2 regions of the Streptomyces sp. NPDC050147 genome follow, and region 1 is predicted to be linked to the other one. Evidence: riboswitches for the same ligand, from Rfam matches in the RefSeq annotation. Region 1 holds a riboswitch; the other holds the start of a gene.

What was found. Region 1 has a riboswitch for cyclic di-AMP ahead of AB0I94_RS35275 (NlpC/P60 family protein). Riboswitches for the same ligand answer to the same signal wherever they lie in the genome.
Region 2: another riboswitch for cyclic di-AMP. It lies ahead of AB0I94_RS22120 (LysM peptidoglycan-binding domain-containing protein); the one in region 1 lies ahead of AB0I94_RS35275 (NlpC/P60 family protein).

The regions. Positions count from the first base shown of each region.
Region 1 is NZ_JBFALJ010000031.1:12,602-20,313, reverse strand. It holds gene pcrA (DNA helicase PcrA) at 1-2,457, opposite strand, end outside; cyclic di-AMP (ydaO/yuaA leader) riboswitch at 2,702-2,859, shown strand; gene AB0I94_RS35275 (NlpC/P60 family protein) at 2,867-4,084, shown strand; gene AB0I94_RS35270 (hypothetical protein) at 4,178-4,531, opposite strand; gene AB0I94_RS35265 (NlpC/P60 family protein) at 4,852-5,895, shown strand; gene AB0I94_RS35260 (hypothetical protein) at 6,030-6,668, shown strand; gene AB0I94_RS35255 (response regulator transcription factor) at 6,706-7,518, opposite strand; gene AB0I94_RS35250 (PspC domain-containing protein) at 7,515-7,712, opposite strand, start outside.
Region 2 is NZ_JBFALJ010000014.1:69,963-77,674, reverse strand. It holds gene AB0I94_RS22145 (endonuclease/exonuclease/phosphatase family protein) at 1-116, shown strand, start outside; gene AB0I94_RS22140 (L,D-transpeptidase family protein) at 402-968, opposite strand; gene AB0I94_RS22135 (GNAT family N-acetyltransferase) at 1,269-1,817, opposite strand; gene AB0I94_RS22130 (hypothetical protein) at 1,958-3,067, opposite strand; gene AB0I94_RS22125 (hypothetical protein) at 3,070-4,167, opposite strand; gene AB0I94_RS22120 (LysM peptidoglycan-binding domain-containing protein) at 4,332-5,090, opposite strand; cyclic di-AMP (ydaO/yuaA leader) riboswitch at 5,094-5,250, opposite strand; gene AB0I94_RS22115 (hypothetical protein) at 6,030-6,383, opposite strand; gene AB0I94_RS22110 (peptidoglycan-binding protein) at 6,639-6,992, shown strand; gene AB0I94_RS22105 (M15 family metallopeptidase) at 7,227-7,712, shown strand, end outside.

The DNA of each region.
Region 1 (7,712 bases):
CGCCTCGGCGTTCGCACCCGTCCCCTTCACCCCGACCACGGTCCCGAGGCCGAACTGGTCGTGCGTGACCCGGTCCCCGATCGCGAGCGCGACCACCGGCTTCTCCGAGGCGCGGCGCGTGGCGAATCCCTGCGCGCCCCCGGTGCGCGAGCGGGACGACGACAAGGAGGAGGCGATTCCGGCTGCGGGCCCGGAGGTTGCCGGTGCGCCGACGGAACCCTTTCGCTTCCAGTCCAGGTGGGACTCCGGGATCTCCTCCAGGAAGCGCGAGGGCGGGTTGTACGAGGGCTGTCCCCAGGCGCTGCGCATCGAGGACCGCGTCAGGTAGAGCCGCTCCCGCGCGCGCGTGATGCCCACGTACGCGAGGCGGCGCTCCTCCTCCAGTTCCTTGACCTGGCCGAGGGAGCGCATGTGCGGGAAGACGCCGTCCTCCATGCCGGTCAGGAAGACGACCGGGAACTCGAGGCCCTTGGCGGTGTGCAGCGTCATCAGCGTGATGACTCCGGAGCCGTCGTCCTCCTCGTCCGGGATCTGGTCGGAGTCGGCGACGAGCGCGACCCGCTCGAGGAACTCCGAGAGTGTGCCCGACACTCCTGTGCCGGCGCCTTCGGCCACATCCTCGCCGTCGTTCTCGCCTTCGCCTTCCGCTTGGCCTTCGGAGGTCGCCTCCCCACTGTCCTGCTCGAACTCCAGGGCCACGGCGGCGAGTTCCTGGAGGTTCTCGATGCGGGTCTCGTCCTGCGGGTCGGTCGAGGCCTGCAGCTCGGCGAGGTACCCGGTCCGTTCGAGCACGGCCTCCAGGACGACGGCGGGCCCGGCGCCCGACTCGACGATGGTCCGCAGCTCCTCCATCAGAACGTTGAAACGCTTGACGGCGTTCGCCGAACGGGCCGCCATTCCGTACGCCTCGTCGACGCGCTTCAGTGCCTGCGGGAAGGAGATCTTCTCGCGCTGCGAGAGCGCGTCGATCATCGCCTCCGCGCGGTCGCCGATGCCCCTCTTGGGTACGTTCAGGATGCGCCGCAGCGGGACGGAGTCCTCCGGATTGGCGAGCACTCGCAGATACGCGAGGACGTCCCGGACCTCCTTGCGCTCGTAGAAGCGGACGCCGCCGACGACCTTGTAGGGCAGGCCGACGCGGATGAAGATCTCTTCGAAGACACGGGACTGCGCGTTCGTCCGGTAGAAGATCGCGACGTCGCCCGCCTTCGCGTCACCCGCGTCGGTGAGCCGGTCGATCTCGTCGGCGACGAACTGCGCCTCGTCGTGCTCGGTGTCGGCGACATAGCCGATGATGCCCGCGCCCGCGCCCGCGTTGGTCCACAGGTTCTTGGGGCGGCGGCTTTCGTTGCGCTCGATGACGGCGTTGGCCGCGGTCAGGATCGTCTGCGTGGAGCGGTAGTTCTGCTCGAGGAGGATCGTGGTCGCGTTCGGATAGTCCTCCTCGAACTGGAGGATGTTGCGGATCGTGGCGCCGCGGAAGGCGTAGATCGACTGGTCCGCGTCGCCCACGACACACAGCTCGGCGGGGTCGTCACCCTCGCCTCCGGAGGGCCCCACCAGCTCGCGGACCAGGGCGTACTGCGCGTGGTTGGTGTCCTGGTACTCGTCGACCATCACGTGGCGGAAGCGGCGGCGGTAGTGCTCGGCGACGTCCGGGAACGCGCGGAACATGTGGACCGTCGTCATGATCAGGTCGTCGAAGTCGAGGGCGTTCGCCTCGCGCAGCCGCGACTGGTACATCGCGTACGCCTGCGCGAGCGTCTTCTCGAAGCCGTCGGCGGCCTGGCCTGCGAAGGTCTCCTCGTCGATCAGCTCGTTCTTCAGGTTCGAGATCTTGGCGCTGAAGGACTTCGGCGGGAACTTCTTCGGGTCGATGTCCAGGTCGCGGCAGACCAGCGCCATGAGCCGCTTGGAGTCGGCGGCGTCGTAGATCGAGAAGGAGGAGGTGAAGCCCAGCTTCTTCGACTCGCGGCGCAGGATGCGGACGCACGCGCTGTGGAACGTCGACACCCACATCGCGTTGGCCCGCGGCCCGACGAGCTGCTCGACGCGCTCCTTCATCTCGCCCGCGGCCTTGTTGGTGAACGTGATCGCCAGGATCTGCCCCGGGTGCACGTGCCGCTCTGCCAGGAGATACGCGATGCGGTGCGTCAGGACGCGGGTCTTGCCGGAGCCCGCCCCCGCGACGATGAGCAGCGGGGAGTGCGCGTGCACGACAGCCGCGCGCTGGTTCTCGTTCAGCCCGTCGAGCAGGGCCGCCGGGTCGATCACGGGGCGCGGGGCGCCGCCGCGGTAGTGCGCCTCCCGGGGCACGGGCGCGTCGAACTTCCCGTCGAACAGATCATCCGGAACGGATTCCGGAGCACTGTCCTCGGGCGGCGGCGGGGACTCCTCCTCCGAAGCCCGCGAGGGCTGGAGGTCCGCCAGGAAGCTGTCATCAAAGAGGCTGCTCATCGCCTCCCGAGTCTAGGCGGCCCCACTGACAACCCGCTCCGGGTTCCGGCCACGTCACACCCGCCTACGCCACGCCCACGCCCTGCCACTCTCCGTCATAACACGGCGTGCCCGCGTCAAGAGCTTCGTAAAGTAACGAAAATGTATCGGGCATATCGAACATCAACCTTCACACGAGCCACACGAGTTGGCTAGCGTGCTCCGCGGGCCGCTCGTACTCCCACCGGCGAACCCCGCCGGGAACGGGTGGCCTCCGCCGAGTTCGATCTCCTCGGAGCCGGGGACCCACGATGAACTTGGGGTGAATCGGTCCCGTACGCGGTACGGGACCGTAGGGCAACCTTCCGGAACCACCCGCCCGAACCCGACAGCTAACCCGGTAGGCGGTCTACGGAAGGAGTCGCCTCCCTTGGCGTCGCACCGCAAGCCGCGGACCCGCATGGCCGGCCTACGCGCCGCTCCCGCCCTCGGCATCACGACGGCAGCCCTCACCTCCGTGGCTCTCCTGTCACAGAGCGCGCAAGCGGCACCGTCCGCACCCGAGAAGCCCAGCCTCGAAGAGGTGCAGAAGAAGGTCGACGACCTCTATCACCAGGCGGGCGTAGCCACCCAGAAGTACAACTCGGTCAAGGAGCGCACCGACAAGCAGCGCAAGAAGGTCGACACCCTTCTCGACGATGTGGCCAAGCGCACGGACAAGCTGAACGAGGCCCACCAACAGCTGGGCACGTTCGCCGCGGCCCAGTACCGCACCGGCGGCGTCTCGGAGACCGCCACGATGCTGCTCGCCGACGACCCGGAGGGGTACTTCGCCCAGAACCACCTGTCGGAACGGCTGACCGCGCGCCAGAAGAAGGCGGTCGACGACTACCAGACGCAACAGGCCTCGGCGACGAAGCAGCGCACGAAGGCCGCCAAGAGCCTGGAGACGCTGAGCGACTCACGGGACGATCTCAGGACGAGCAAGCAGACCGTCCAGAAGAAGCTGGGTCAGGCGCGCACGCTGCTCTCGGAGCTGACGGCCGAGGAGAAGGCACGGCTGGCGGCGATCGAGAAGAAGAAGGAAGAAGAGGCCAAGCGCAAGGCCGCCGAGCTGGCGCGCAAGCAGGAAGCCGAGGCGGAGGCCAAGCGCAAGGCGGCCGAGGAGGCCGCGGCCAAGGAACGCGAGAAGGAGAAGGAGACGACCCCGGACTCGGGCTCGGGTTCGGGCTCCGGCACCGACACGGGCGCAGGCTCTGGCTCTGGCTCTGGCTCTGGCGGCACGGACAGTGGTTACGCGACGAAGGCCGCGAAGGTGATCAACTTCGCCGAGGGTCAAATCGGCAAGCCGTACGTGTGGGGCGCCGCCGGCCCCGACTCCTACGACTGCTCCGGGCTCACCCAGGACGCCTGGAAGGCCGCGGGGATCTCCCTGCCGCGTACGACGTGGGACCAGGTGAAGGTCGGCACGACCGTGAAGACGGCCGACGCCAAGCCGGGCGACCTGGTCTTCTTCTACGACGACATCAGCCACGTGGGGATATACATCGGCGACGGCAAGATGATCCACGCCCCGAAGCCGGGCACGAACGTCCGCGTCGAGTCGATCTACTACATGCCCATCCACAGCGTGGTGCGGCCCGCCTGAGCGGTCACCGAGGTCCCGTCCACGCGCGCGTGGCCCGCATTCCCGGGGGGATGCGGGCCACGCGCGCGTAGTGGGCCGGTTGAACCCGCGAACTCAGGTCCACAGGACCGCGATGAAGATGTTCACGACGGTCAGCAGACCGACCGCGCCGAACATCCCCTTGTCCACCTTCTCCTCGTCCCGTTTCACGTAGACGAGCGCGAGGATCACGATCAGGACGGCCATCTTGATGCCGATCTTGACGTTGTTGACGGGGTTGTCGTCCGCCTGGTTGAGACCCACCAGGATCACGCCCGTCACGAGCATCGTGAGCGCGCCGTGCAGCATCGCGGGGTTGAAGCGGGCCGTGCCCTGGCCCATCTGCTTCATCTGAGTGAGGAAGCCGCCCAGGAGGGAGCCGATGCCGATGATGTGCAGGCCGACGAAGAGATGGGTGAGAACGTCCATGGTTCCGGAGCCTAGCCGGGGCCTTATCACCTCTCCGTAGCCAGGTGGGCCCCGAACGCCGCACCGGTCACACACACCTTCGAAGAAGGCCGGTTCGGCCGACTGCGCGGTCGCTTACGGTCACCGGGCGGAACACTGGCATCAGTTGCGCACAATCCGTCACCGGCCCGTGACGGCCAGGTTTAGCGTCCTTCGACAGGTGACCGGCTCCCCACCGCCGCCCAGGACCCGGGGCGGCAGTCGGTCACCACCGCCGAGAATCCGGCGGCGGTCCGCTCCCCCTGTGCGGGCTGCCGCCGGAACCTAAGGAGCCCTCTTCGTTGGCAGCGCACCGCAAGCCGAAACAGCGCTCGCTCCGTGGCCATACGGCCCGCACGGCCGCCACCATCGCTCTCGCCGGGGCCGCCACAGCCACCGCCTTCGACGGCACGGGACACGCGGATCCGCGGCTCAGCCCGGCCGAGGTGAAGTCCAAGGTCGACGCGCTCTACCGCGAGGCCGAGATCGCCACCGAGAAGTACAACGGCGCCAAGGAGAAGGCCGAGAACGCCGAGAAGTCCCTGGGCGAACTGCGTGACGAGGCGGCCCGGAAGACGGAGAAGCTCAACACGGCGCGCAGGGAGCTCGGTTCGATCGCAACCGCGCAGTACCGCAGCGGCGGCATCGACCCGGCCGTACAGCTCGCACTCTCCTCCGACCCCGACCAGTACCTCGAACGCGCCGCGCTCGCCGCCCGTGCCGACAGCCGCCAAGCGGCAGCCGTCAGCGGCGTACAGAAGCAGCTCCAGGAGATCGACCAGCTGCACACCGAGGCCGACGGCACCCTCGCGCACCTCACGTCCCGCCAGGCGGAGCTGAAGAAGCACAAAGAGACCGTCACCGGAAAGCTCGACGCGGCCAAGCGCCTCCTGTCACAGCTCACCAGCGATCAGCGCGCGGAGTTCACGGGCGAGGACAAGGCATCGCGTGACACGGGCCGTGACGGCGTCACGGGCGTCCCGGCCAAGGCCCCCAGCTCCCGAGCGTCAGCAGCCGTCTCGTACGCCTACAAGGCGCTCGGCAGCCCGTACGTGTGGGGCGCCACCGGTCCCGACGCCTTCGACTGTTCGGGGCTCACGCAGGCCGCCTACCGGGCGGCGGGCGTCGGCCTGCCGCGCACGACCTATGCGCAGATCGCCGCGGGCGAACGCGTTCCGCGTTCCCAACTCCAACCCGGTGACCTGGTCTTCTTCTACCAGGGCATCAGCCATGTGGGCCTCTACGTAGGCAACGGCCAGATGATCCACGCCCCGAACCCGAGCGCGCCGGTCCGCCTCGCGCCGATCAGCCAGATGCCGTTCGCCGGGGCGACGCGGGTGGCGTGAGGGAGCCTCGCGGGACGACGCGGGGGGGGGGGGAGCGGTGGAGCCTCGCGGGACGGGGACGGGGACGGGGACGGGGACAGGGACGACGCGGAGGGCGGGATGGGGCTCGCAGGCCCGCGGGTACTGTCAGGGGCATGCCCCGCCGTACGTTGCCGCCGCCTCCGCCACCTGTCCATCTGCGCACCTGGCCGGACCGGAACGCGCTGCTGTACGACCGTGGCATGGCCCTCGAAGACCTGCGCAGACGGAGCTTGGGCGTACACCGTCTCCTGCTGCTCTGGCTGTTCGCACTCGGCTGCGTCGTCGGCTGGGCGCTCCTGACCGTGCCGCTCGAGATGATCGAGGACCACGATCCGATGGTTTTCGTGATGGGTCCGATCTGTGCGGTGCTGGGCCTCGGGGCTCTCGTCCCCTCGCTGGTGGGTGTCGTCGCCGGAATCCGCAACGACCGGAAGATCCGTGAACTCACCGACGGCTGGCTGGCGCTGGACAGCCACCCGTCGTCGGACTCCGCTCTGCGCTCGCCCGGCCTGAGCCTGTGCTGGCTCCTCTCGTCCCTCACCGTGTGCGCGCTCGGCCTGTGGGCGTCCTTCGCGGCCGCCGCCTATGCCGAGCCCGGCCGGGATTCGTACAGCGACGTCGTGCTCGGCATGGGAGCGGGCCTCATCCTGTGGCTGGCGGGCCTCATCGGCATCACCAAGGCGGTGGGCCACTACCGCTGGGCGATACGGGAGTTGGGCCTCCTGCGGGCGGCGAGCGCCGCGCACCGCTGAGCCGAAGCCGGGCCGTCCGCCGGGGCCGGCCCGCGCGTCAGACCAGCCGACGCGCCGTCGCCCACCGCGTCAGCTCGTGCCGGTTGGACAACTGGAGCTTCCTCAGGACCGCCGACACATGTGACTCCACCGTCTTCACGGAGATGAACAGCTGCTTGGCGATCTCCTTGTACGCGTACCCGCGCGCGATGAGCCGCAGCACCTCCCGCTCGCGCTGGGTGAGGCGGTCCAAGTCCTCGTCGACCGGGGGCGCGTCGGTCGACGCGAAGGCGTCGAGGACGAACCCGGCCAGGCGTGGCGAGAACACCGCGTCGCCGTCCTGCACCCGGAAGATGGAGTCGACCAGGTCGGTGCCGGTGATCGTCTTGGTGACATAGCCGCGGGCGCCGCCACGGATGACTCCGATGACGTCCTCGGCGGCGTCCGACACGGAGAGCGCGAGGAACCGCACAGGGCTCTCGGCGTCGGACATCAACGGCGCGCAGCGACGCAGCACTTCGACGCCGCCGCCGCCCGGAAGGTGCACGTCGAGGAGCACGACCTCGGGGCGCGTCGAGGTGATGACCGTGACCGCCTGGTCGACGTCCGCGGCCTCTCCGACGACCTCGACACCGGTGATCGCGGTCCTGCCGATCTCCGCCTGGACGCCCGTGCGGAACATACGGTGGTCGTCGACGAGGACCACGCGCGCACGGCGGCCCTCCGGGGCACCGCCCGCGGCGGCAGCCGCCGCCTCGGCCGCGTCGGCTGTCTCATGGACCGCGTCGGCTGCCGCATCGGCGGGCCGAGCCGACTCGGCCGCACCCTTTGATCCGCCCCTGGGCCCCACGGGTTCGCTCGCGTCGCTCATGTCGTCGCCGTCCTCTCCATCTCCAGCTCGACTTCCGTGCCGCCCCCCGGCACGGCGCGCAGCCGCGCCGTGCCGCCGTTGCGCTGCATACGGCCGATGATCGATTCTCGTACGCCCATGCGGTCGCCCGGCACGGAATCCAGATCGAAGCCGGGACCACGGTCCCGGACGGACACGAACACCGTCTCCCCCTC
Region 2 (7,712 bases), on a different contig from region 1:
TCGACCGGCCCGTGGCGGGCGTGCAGGCGAGTGACCACTACGGCGTGCTGACCGACTACGCACCGGCCGAACGGGAGCCGGGCGCGTGGGCGCGCGCGGACCTGCCTCGGGGATGACCGGGAAGATGCCCGCTTCTCGGTACCGCTCCTCGATCTCGCTCCAGTCGTAGTGCGAGGTCACCAGTGTGCCGCCCTCGTCGGCCTTGAGCCGGTAGCCGTAGAGGTGCCGGTTGGGAGGCTGTATCTGGCGGAGATGGTCCATTCGATCAGAGCGTCCTGCTCGAACCGCGTGAGGATCACCCCCGCACACGGGTTCCGGTTGCCGGCCGCGGGGGCTCTACGTTGCGGCGCGGCGAGCGCGGCCGACCCGGGCGGTCGGCCGAGCGCGGAGCGGACGTGGCTTCAACGAGCGACTGACTCGACGTCACCCATGGCGATCACAGGCTTCATCCTGGGGTCGAGCCACTTCAGGAGTTCGGTCATCTCCTTGCGCGGCAGTGCCACGCATGCCTGTGTCGGCCCACCGTGTGCGATGTGGATGAAAATGCCGCCGCCGCGTTCGGGCCCCAGTGGTCGTGCGGGGTCTTTGGGCGGGGAGCCGGGCTCCCGGTTGTAGTTGATGGCCACCACGTGGTCGAGGGCACCTCTGAGGGACTGGCCCAAGAAGCCGACGCCGTCCTGGTCGTACACGGGGGACTGGTCGTAAGGCAGCTTGGTCCCTGGGTCGGGCAGGAGACCCCCGGCGTCACTCAGGCCGAACACCCCTACCGGAGTACTCAGGTCGTTCTCGGTGTGGTGAGCGGTCCAGCCGCGTTGGCCGTTGCGGGCGGGCCAGGGCTCGAAGACCCTGCGCCATCCGCCCATGGCGTCGCGTTCGAACAAGTGGACCGTTGAGTAGCTGGAGTCGGGCGCGTCCCCCGATACGAGGACGACCTGTCTGGCGCCCTGCCGGTCCACGGCCTTTTGCATCTTTGGCCCGAGTTGGGGGATCGCGGTGGCTCGCTGCGGGGGCGGGATTTTGTTGTAGGCGTTGTGCGGCGGCGCGTGATTGCCCGACCGGCTGTCGGCCGGAGCTCTTACGTCGCCGCATCCGCTGACAGAAACCGCGCAGACGAGCAAGGGGAGAAGCAGTCGGGGCAGCGTGGTTTTGAGCACCCTCGCATTATCGGCCAATTCCACTATTTCGCTCGGAAGCCGAGAGCGTGTCGGCCTGGTGGTGGCGTCGGCGTTGTTCCCCGGGCCGGGAGTGGACGTCCGTGGAACTGTCGGTCAGACCCGGGGGAGGGAAGGATCCGGCGTCCAGGGCAGGGGCGTGGTGATCGACCACCGTTCGTGGTCGCGCCAGGCCCCGTCGATGTAGAGATAGGCGGGGGACAGGCCCTCGTAACGGAAGCCCAGGCGCTGAACCAAGGCCGAAGACGCCTTGTTGGCCGGCTGAATGTTCGCTTCCAGCCGGTGGAGCCGCAGGTCGTTGAAGGCGTGTCGCAGGGCGACGGTGAGCCCTTCGGTCATGTAACCCCGCCCTGCGGACGGGACGAAGGCCGCGTAGCCGAGGGACGCGCCCTGGTAGCGGCCCCGGATGATGGAGTTGATGTTCACCATCCCGGCAGCCGCACCGGTCTCCTGAACGCGGATCAGAAAACCCAGGCTGGTGCCGTCGCTGAAGCGGCGCATCCAGTCCTGGAACTCGCCTGAGGTCGTGGGCAGTTGCATCCACGGCGCATGGAGCTCGGTGCTTGCCCGCACGAGCGAGCAGAACTCGTCCTGGTCGGCGAGAGTGAGCGGCCACAGTTCCACCCGCGACGGCGTAGGGGACATGTGCCCATGCTAAAACCTGTTCTGAGGACTGGATCACTTGAGTGATCCACTTCCGGAACGCTCCCTGACCGGGACTCACCGCATACGTTCTCCACGCGAGCCGGGCTCCGTCCACCTCGGACGGGGCCCGGCCCGTAGGCTCAGCCGAAGCGTTGGGTGCGTGGAGCGAAGGTGCCCTCGGGGCCGGCGGCGCGGCCGACCGACCACACCGACGACGTGCCCGGTACCGGTGCCAGTTGCAGCGTCCGGGAGTCGCCCTCCCCGGCCACCGCCGGTTCGCTGTACTCGGCGAACGACTGGCCGTCCCAGGACAGGAAGTCCGGCCCCGGGACCAACGGCGGATAGCTGCCGGGCGGGCCCCACTTCTGCGAGTTGGTCACCGAGACCCAGCCCAGCTTGCCGGACGCGGCGGGCGCGAGCGAGGTGATCGAGCCGAAGGTGGTGGGCACGGTCACCCGGCTCCACCCGTTCCCGTCCCAGCGGACCAGCAGGGGCGGAATCGGCTTGCCCGCCGGTCCGCCGATGAACCCGGCGGTGCCTCCCGCCCATACCTCCGTCGGCGAGACCGCCAGCACACTGCCCACGGCCGACCGCGGGAACCCGTCCACAATGGTCTGCTGCCACTCCTGCCCGTTCCAATGCGACACGGCCGCAGCCGAGTTGGTGGAGCCCGCGGCCCAGATGTCGTCCGCCGCCACGATGTGCATCCCGTACACGGCTCCCGGCGGCACCGGCATGTCCTGCCAGCCGCTCCCGTCCCGCCGCAGCAGTACCTGGGCGCCGTCGCGCGAACCGATCAGCCAGGTCTCGCCGCCGCCGGTGACGACCTTGGTCAGCAGGACACCGCGCGGCGGCCGGGTCTCGCGCCAGGCGGTGCCGTCGTAGCGGAGCAGGCGGGCGCCGCCCGCCGAGTCGCGGCCGACCGCCCAGACCGCCGTCGCCGAGGTCGCGGCGATGGACAGCAGGTCTCCCTGCCAGTCGGCCTTGGGCAGGCTCTGGCGCTGCCACGCGGTTCCGTCCCAGCGCAGCATCAGCGGGAAGCCCGGCGCCTCGCGACCGACGGCGTCGGAACCCACCGCCCACGCCCGGTCCGGCCCGAACGCCACGGCCTCGTTCAGCCCGGCCTGGGGGCGTACCTGTGCCGGAACCGGGACGTGTTGCCAGGCAGGGGATTCCGACGCGGCCGAGCTCATGACGGTGACGGCGGTCATCGCGACGGCGAGGACCGCGACGAGAAGTCGGCGCACCATGGTCAGCCTCCCAGCCGCTCGCTCATCAGGTTCGGCTTCGAGCCGTAGATCTCCACGGTCCCGAAGGACAGCAGCGTGGACCCGGTCTTCGCCAGTGCACGCGGTTTCACGTCGATCGCGTTCGTGCGCTCAGGGCCGTAGGAGAAGGTGATGCGGGAGCCGTTCACCCGCGCGTACTTCGACTGGAACGCGCGGTCGCTGCGCACCGGCAGCCACAGCGCGCCGTCCGCGCCGCGCACCATCGCCTCGATGTGGATATTGCCCAGCGGCGGGTAGGTGGTGCGCCAGGTGTGGCCGTTCCAGCTCATGAGGTAGGTGCGCGTCCCGCCGTCGGTGTACTGGCTGCCGCCGATCGTGACCCGGCCGGACGGTTCGAGCAGCATCGTGTGTACGTTGCTGTTCGGCGGCAGCGACACCTTCGCGTCCCGCCATGCCGTGCCGTCCCAGCGCAGGACGGTGGTCCCGCTGGTGGTGTCCGCCCAGGCCCAGGCGTCGGTGGCCGAACGCGCGGTGATGCCCATCACGTACAGAACACCGTCCGGGGTGGGCTGTGTGGTCCAGTCGGAACCGTCGTAGTGCAACACCTTCGGCCCGGTGTCGTCCTCACCGACCACCCACGCGGCGCCCGGTACCGCGGCGAAGTCCTGATAGGTCCACAGGGTCTGCGGCAGCGGGACGGTGATCCACCCTCCCGCCGACCGGCGCAGGATCTCTCCCGTCCCGGCGCGGTTGTGGAAGATCCACGCCTCCTTGCCGACGAACCGCACCTTGCCGAGCCAGCCCGACTCATCGGCGCCGGGGAAGGTGGTGTCCCGGCTCCACGCCGCGCCGTCCCACCGGTAGAGCATCGGCCGCACCCAGTCGGCGGTGTGCTCGTACCCGGTCGCCCAGGCGTCGCCCGCCCCGCGGGCGGCGAGATCGGACACGGTCACCGGAGGGGCAGCCGCGGGCACCGGCAGCGCCGACCACCTTGGCGTCACGCTCGGCGTACCGGCATCGGCAGGCGGCACGGCCGCGGCCGGCGACCCGGCCGTGACGGGCGACACGGCTGCTGCACACGCGACGACAAGACCGATGATGACCGCACGGAGACCGTTCATGAGACCTCCCAGAACGCGAAGGTCGCTCACCTTATTGGCATGCACCCGTCTGTGAATAGACGGGTGCATGCCAATCTACGGCCCGCGCCTGAGCCCCGGACAGGCTCGCGCCTGAGCCCCGGACGCAGTGCGTGCCGGGGCTCGGGGCGGTCGAGAGGGGGCTCCTAGTAGGGGCCGTTCACGTTGTCGATCGAGCCGTACCGGTCGGCCGCGTAGTTGCAGGCGGCGGTGATGTTGGCGACCGGGTCGTAGCTGTCCAGCGAGGTGCCGGGCACGTGGTAGGCGTCGAAGGTGGGGGCGATGACCTGCAGGAGCCCCTTGGACGGGGTCCCTGCGGCGGCGTTGACGTCCCAGTTGTTGATGGCCAGCGGGTTGCCGGAGGACTCGCGCATCACGTTGCGGTGGATGCCCTCGTAGGTGCCGGGGATGCCGTGCTGGGCCATGACGTCGAGCGACTCCTTGATCCAGCCGTCGAGGTTGTTGGTGTACGTCTTCTTCGCCGGTGCGGCGGCGGGCTCGGCGGCGGTGTTCGTGCGCTTGGAGCGGTCCGCGCGCTCGTCGGACGCCTTGGAGGCGGTCGCATCCTCCGCGGGCTTGGCCGGGGCCTTCTGCCCGATGGTGAGCTTGAGACCGGGGTGGATCAGTCTCGGGTTGTCACCCAGCACGCTGCGGTTGTCCTCGTACAGCTTCTTCCAGCCGCCGCTGACGGAGTGCTCTCGGGCGATCTTGGAGAGCGAGTCGCCCTCGGCGATGACGTAGGTCTTGGGGGCGGCGGGCTTGGCGGCCGCCGCGGGCTGCGCGGCGCCGGCCGAGGTCGCGCCGATCACCGGGAGGACGAGCACGGCGCCGCCCGTGCCCGCCGCGGCGATGCCCCGGCGGAACGAGCTGGACTTGGGACGGCGGTGCTTTCCCTTTGCAGGCATGACGAATTTCCTCTCCGTCGCCTACGAGGTGAGCTGTCGGGTTCGGACGGGAGATGTCCGGTCACACTGCGAATGTGACTTCACCCCGAGCCGTTCCGGAGTCCGGAACGGCGGCTTACCTGGTTCCCCCGCTCCTGCCGTGCGTAAGTGAGTGAGTACGGGAAGGGTTTCCGGACAGCGGCAGGATTCGGCGTTCCATCCGGATTGACGGTGAGGTTAGGCGAGAAAGCCCGGACAGAACAAGGGCGGAATTCGATGGGGGGAATGCGCGGGGGCGATTCTAGTGATCGAAATCCCTTGGCCCCATTGATCAAATAGCCTCAACTTTCTTTGCGTGAAACGAAAATGCGCCGAGCGGCTCTTGAGCGGTCGCGCAGTCGGGTGTGACTCATTCCACTGAAGCGCAATCCCAACTGGGTGCAGAAGTGGCCTTAATCCTCAATTCGGACATAACGCGAGGGCGTTCTTTGTGCGTCAAAAGGGGCATATGGCCTATGTTGTCTAAGTGGTTTGCTGGTCATGGTGGCCTTGTGTGTGACGGTGGGAGGCGGTTCTCGTGTGGGGACTTGGGCGGCAATTCCCACAACGGCCCTGAATCCGTGGCCCAGTTGGCGAACCCTGGATGCGGCTCCTTGTGAGGGAGCCGCATCCTGAGGCCCGATTCGATCCGTTGAGCTTGCTGTAATTGCCCTTGAAGCCTTCGTCATTCGCGGCGGTACGAATGGTCGTCCAGGCCTGCCCCTTCCACTTGGCCTGGAGCAGGACGTACTTCCCGTCGATCTTGTGGTCGTAGAACTTTCCCCAGAAGCTGCCGTTGCGGCGCCCTCTGGAGCGCGCCGCATTGATGGAACCTACGGCGGGCCGGGCTTAGCGGGCGTCAGCCAGGGGGGCCTCTGGTTGCAACCAGGGAGGTAGCGAGGCGGCGCATACCGCCGGAGTTCACTTCACGACGTACGCGCGGACGACCAGGGCAGGCTGTCGTACGTGACGACGGCTCAGTTGTGCCGGGCGCGGGCGGCGAAATGGCCGGCCGACTGCCGTCAGGTGCAGCTGTGCGGCGCTGCCGTCTTTGGGCGTCGACGAGCGCGGCCGACGTGTTCGCCCGTTGGTGCGGCGGGCTGGCAGACCGTTCCATCTGCGGTGCAGTCGATTGAGGTCGGAGGCCGGGTCCGGGGTGAGCAGCGTCTGCGCGCGGCGGCCGAACCGGCCGGGCAGGCCGAGGTGGAGCAGTTCGACGGCGCCGCCGAACTCGCCTCTGTCACACGCCTGTTGGCAGAGACCGGGGTTACCCATTGAGTACCCATACTCATGCCAACGGCCCCATATCTTTCCTACCGTCTGCCGATGAAGAGAAGGGCTCGTCACACGCCACGAAAGTCGTGCTCGGGCCGCATGCGATGCGTCAACGGGGAGTTGCATATGTACATGAAACTGTCGGCCAGACCACTCGTCCGTCTTGCTCTGGTTGCCGGCGTGGTAGGCGCCAGCCTTGCGGCAACGGGAAACGGGTTCGCGGCGACTCCGGCGGAGGCGCCGAGGGCGGCAACGGTGAGTACGTCAGGCGCCACCACGCAGGCGGTGGTCAACCTCGGTCTCGATCGCAGGCAGGCCAGGGCCGTTCAGGAGTGGTTGGCTGCGTTCCACGGCTACAGGGGATCCATCGACGGCTACCTGGGCACCGGTAGCTGGAAGGCGTTCCAGCGCCACCTCAGGGCGCACGGCTACAACGGAGCCATCGACGGAGTCGTCGGAAGCGGCACCATCAAGGCGTTGCAGCGCAAGCTCAGCCACGACAGCTGGAATTACAACGGCGCGATCGACGGAATCCCCGGAGCAGGAACCAAGGCGGCCTTCGAACGCTTCGCCCAGGGACTCCTGTGCGAGCCCTGCACCGGCCGCTGACCGGACTCGTCATGTTCGAGGCGGACGGACACTGCTGATGTCGTAGAGAACTTCGACAGCCGCGGGGCGGGCTCCGATCAGAGTCCGCCCCGCCGTCCGTCCGGCGAGGTTTCCCAGCCGCTCGTCCTCCACAAGCGGCACGCGCATGCTCCCGACGCTACGAGAGGGTGCTTATCGTCGGCGTATCGAAAACCGCATACGTGCCGGCAACACCGCGCTGCCTTGACTGGCGGCATGAATCGAACCCGGTCATCAGCACGAACAACGCCCCGGCGGTTTCGCCGACGCCTTGCCGTCGGCCTGATCGGTCTGCTGGGCCTGGCAGTCGTCATAGCGGCGACCACCGCGGCCCTCGGCGGGCGATTACTGAAGCCCTCGCACTCCTCGGCCGCCTCACCCCTGAGTTCTCTTGGTGGCGAGCACAGTGATGCGCTCGGTGAGGATGACGGCGTCGTTCCCGACGGAGTGACGGTCTTCGATGACGCGATTCCGGCCGTGGACGGCCTCGACCCAGGTCTGCTCAAGGCTCTCCGCCGAGCAGCAACGGATGCGGCCGAGGACGGAGTAGAGGTCTACGTCAACAGCGGCTGGCGCTCCCCGGACTACCAGAACCAGCTTCTTCGTGAGGCGATCTCCGAGTACGGGTCCAAAGACGCGGCTGCCCGATGGGTGGCCACCGCGGAGACGTCCCCCCACGTGTCAGGGAATGCGGCCGACCTT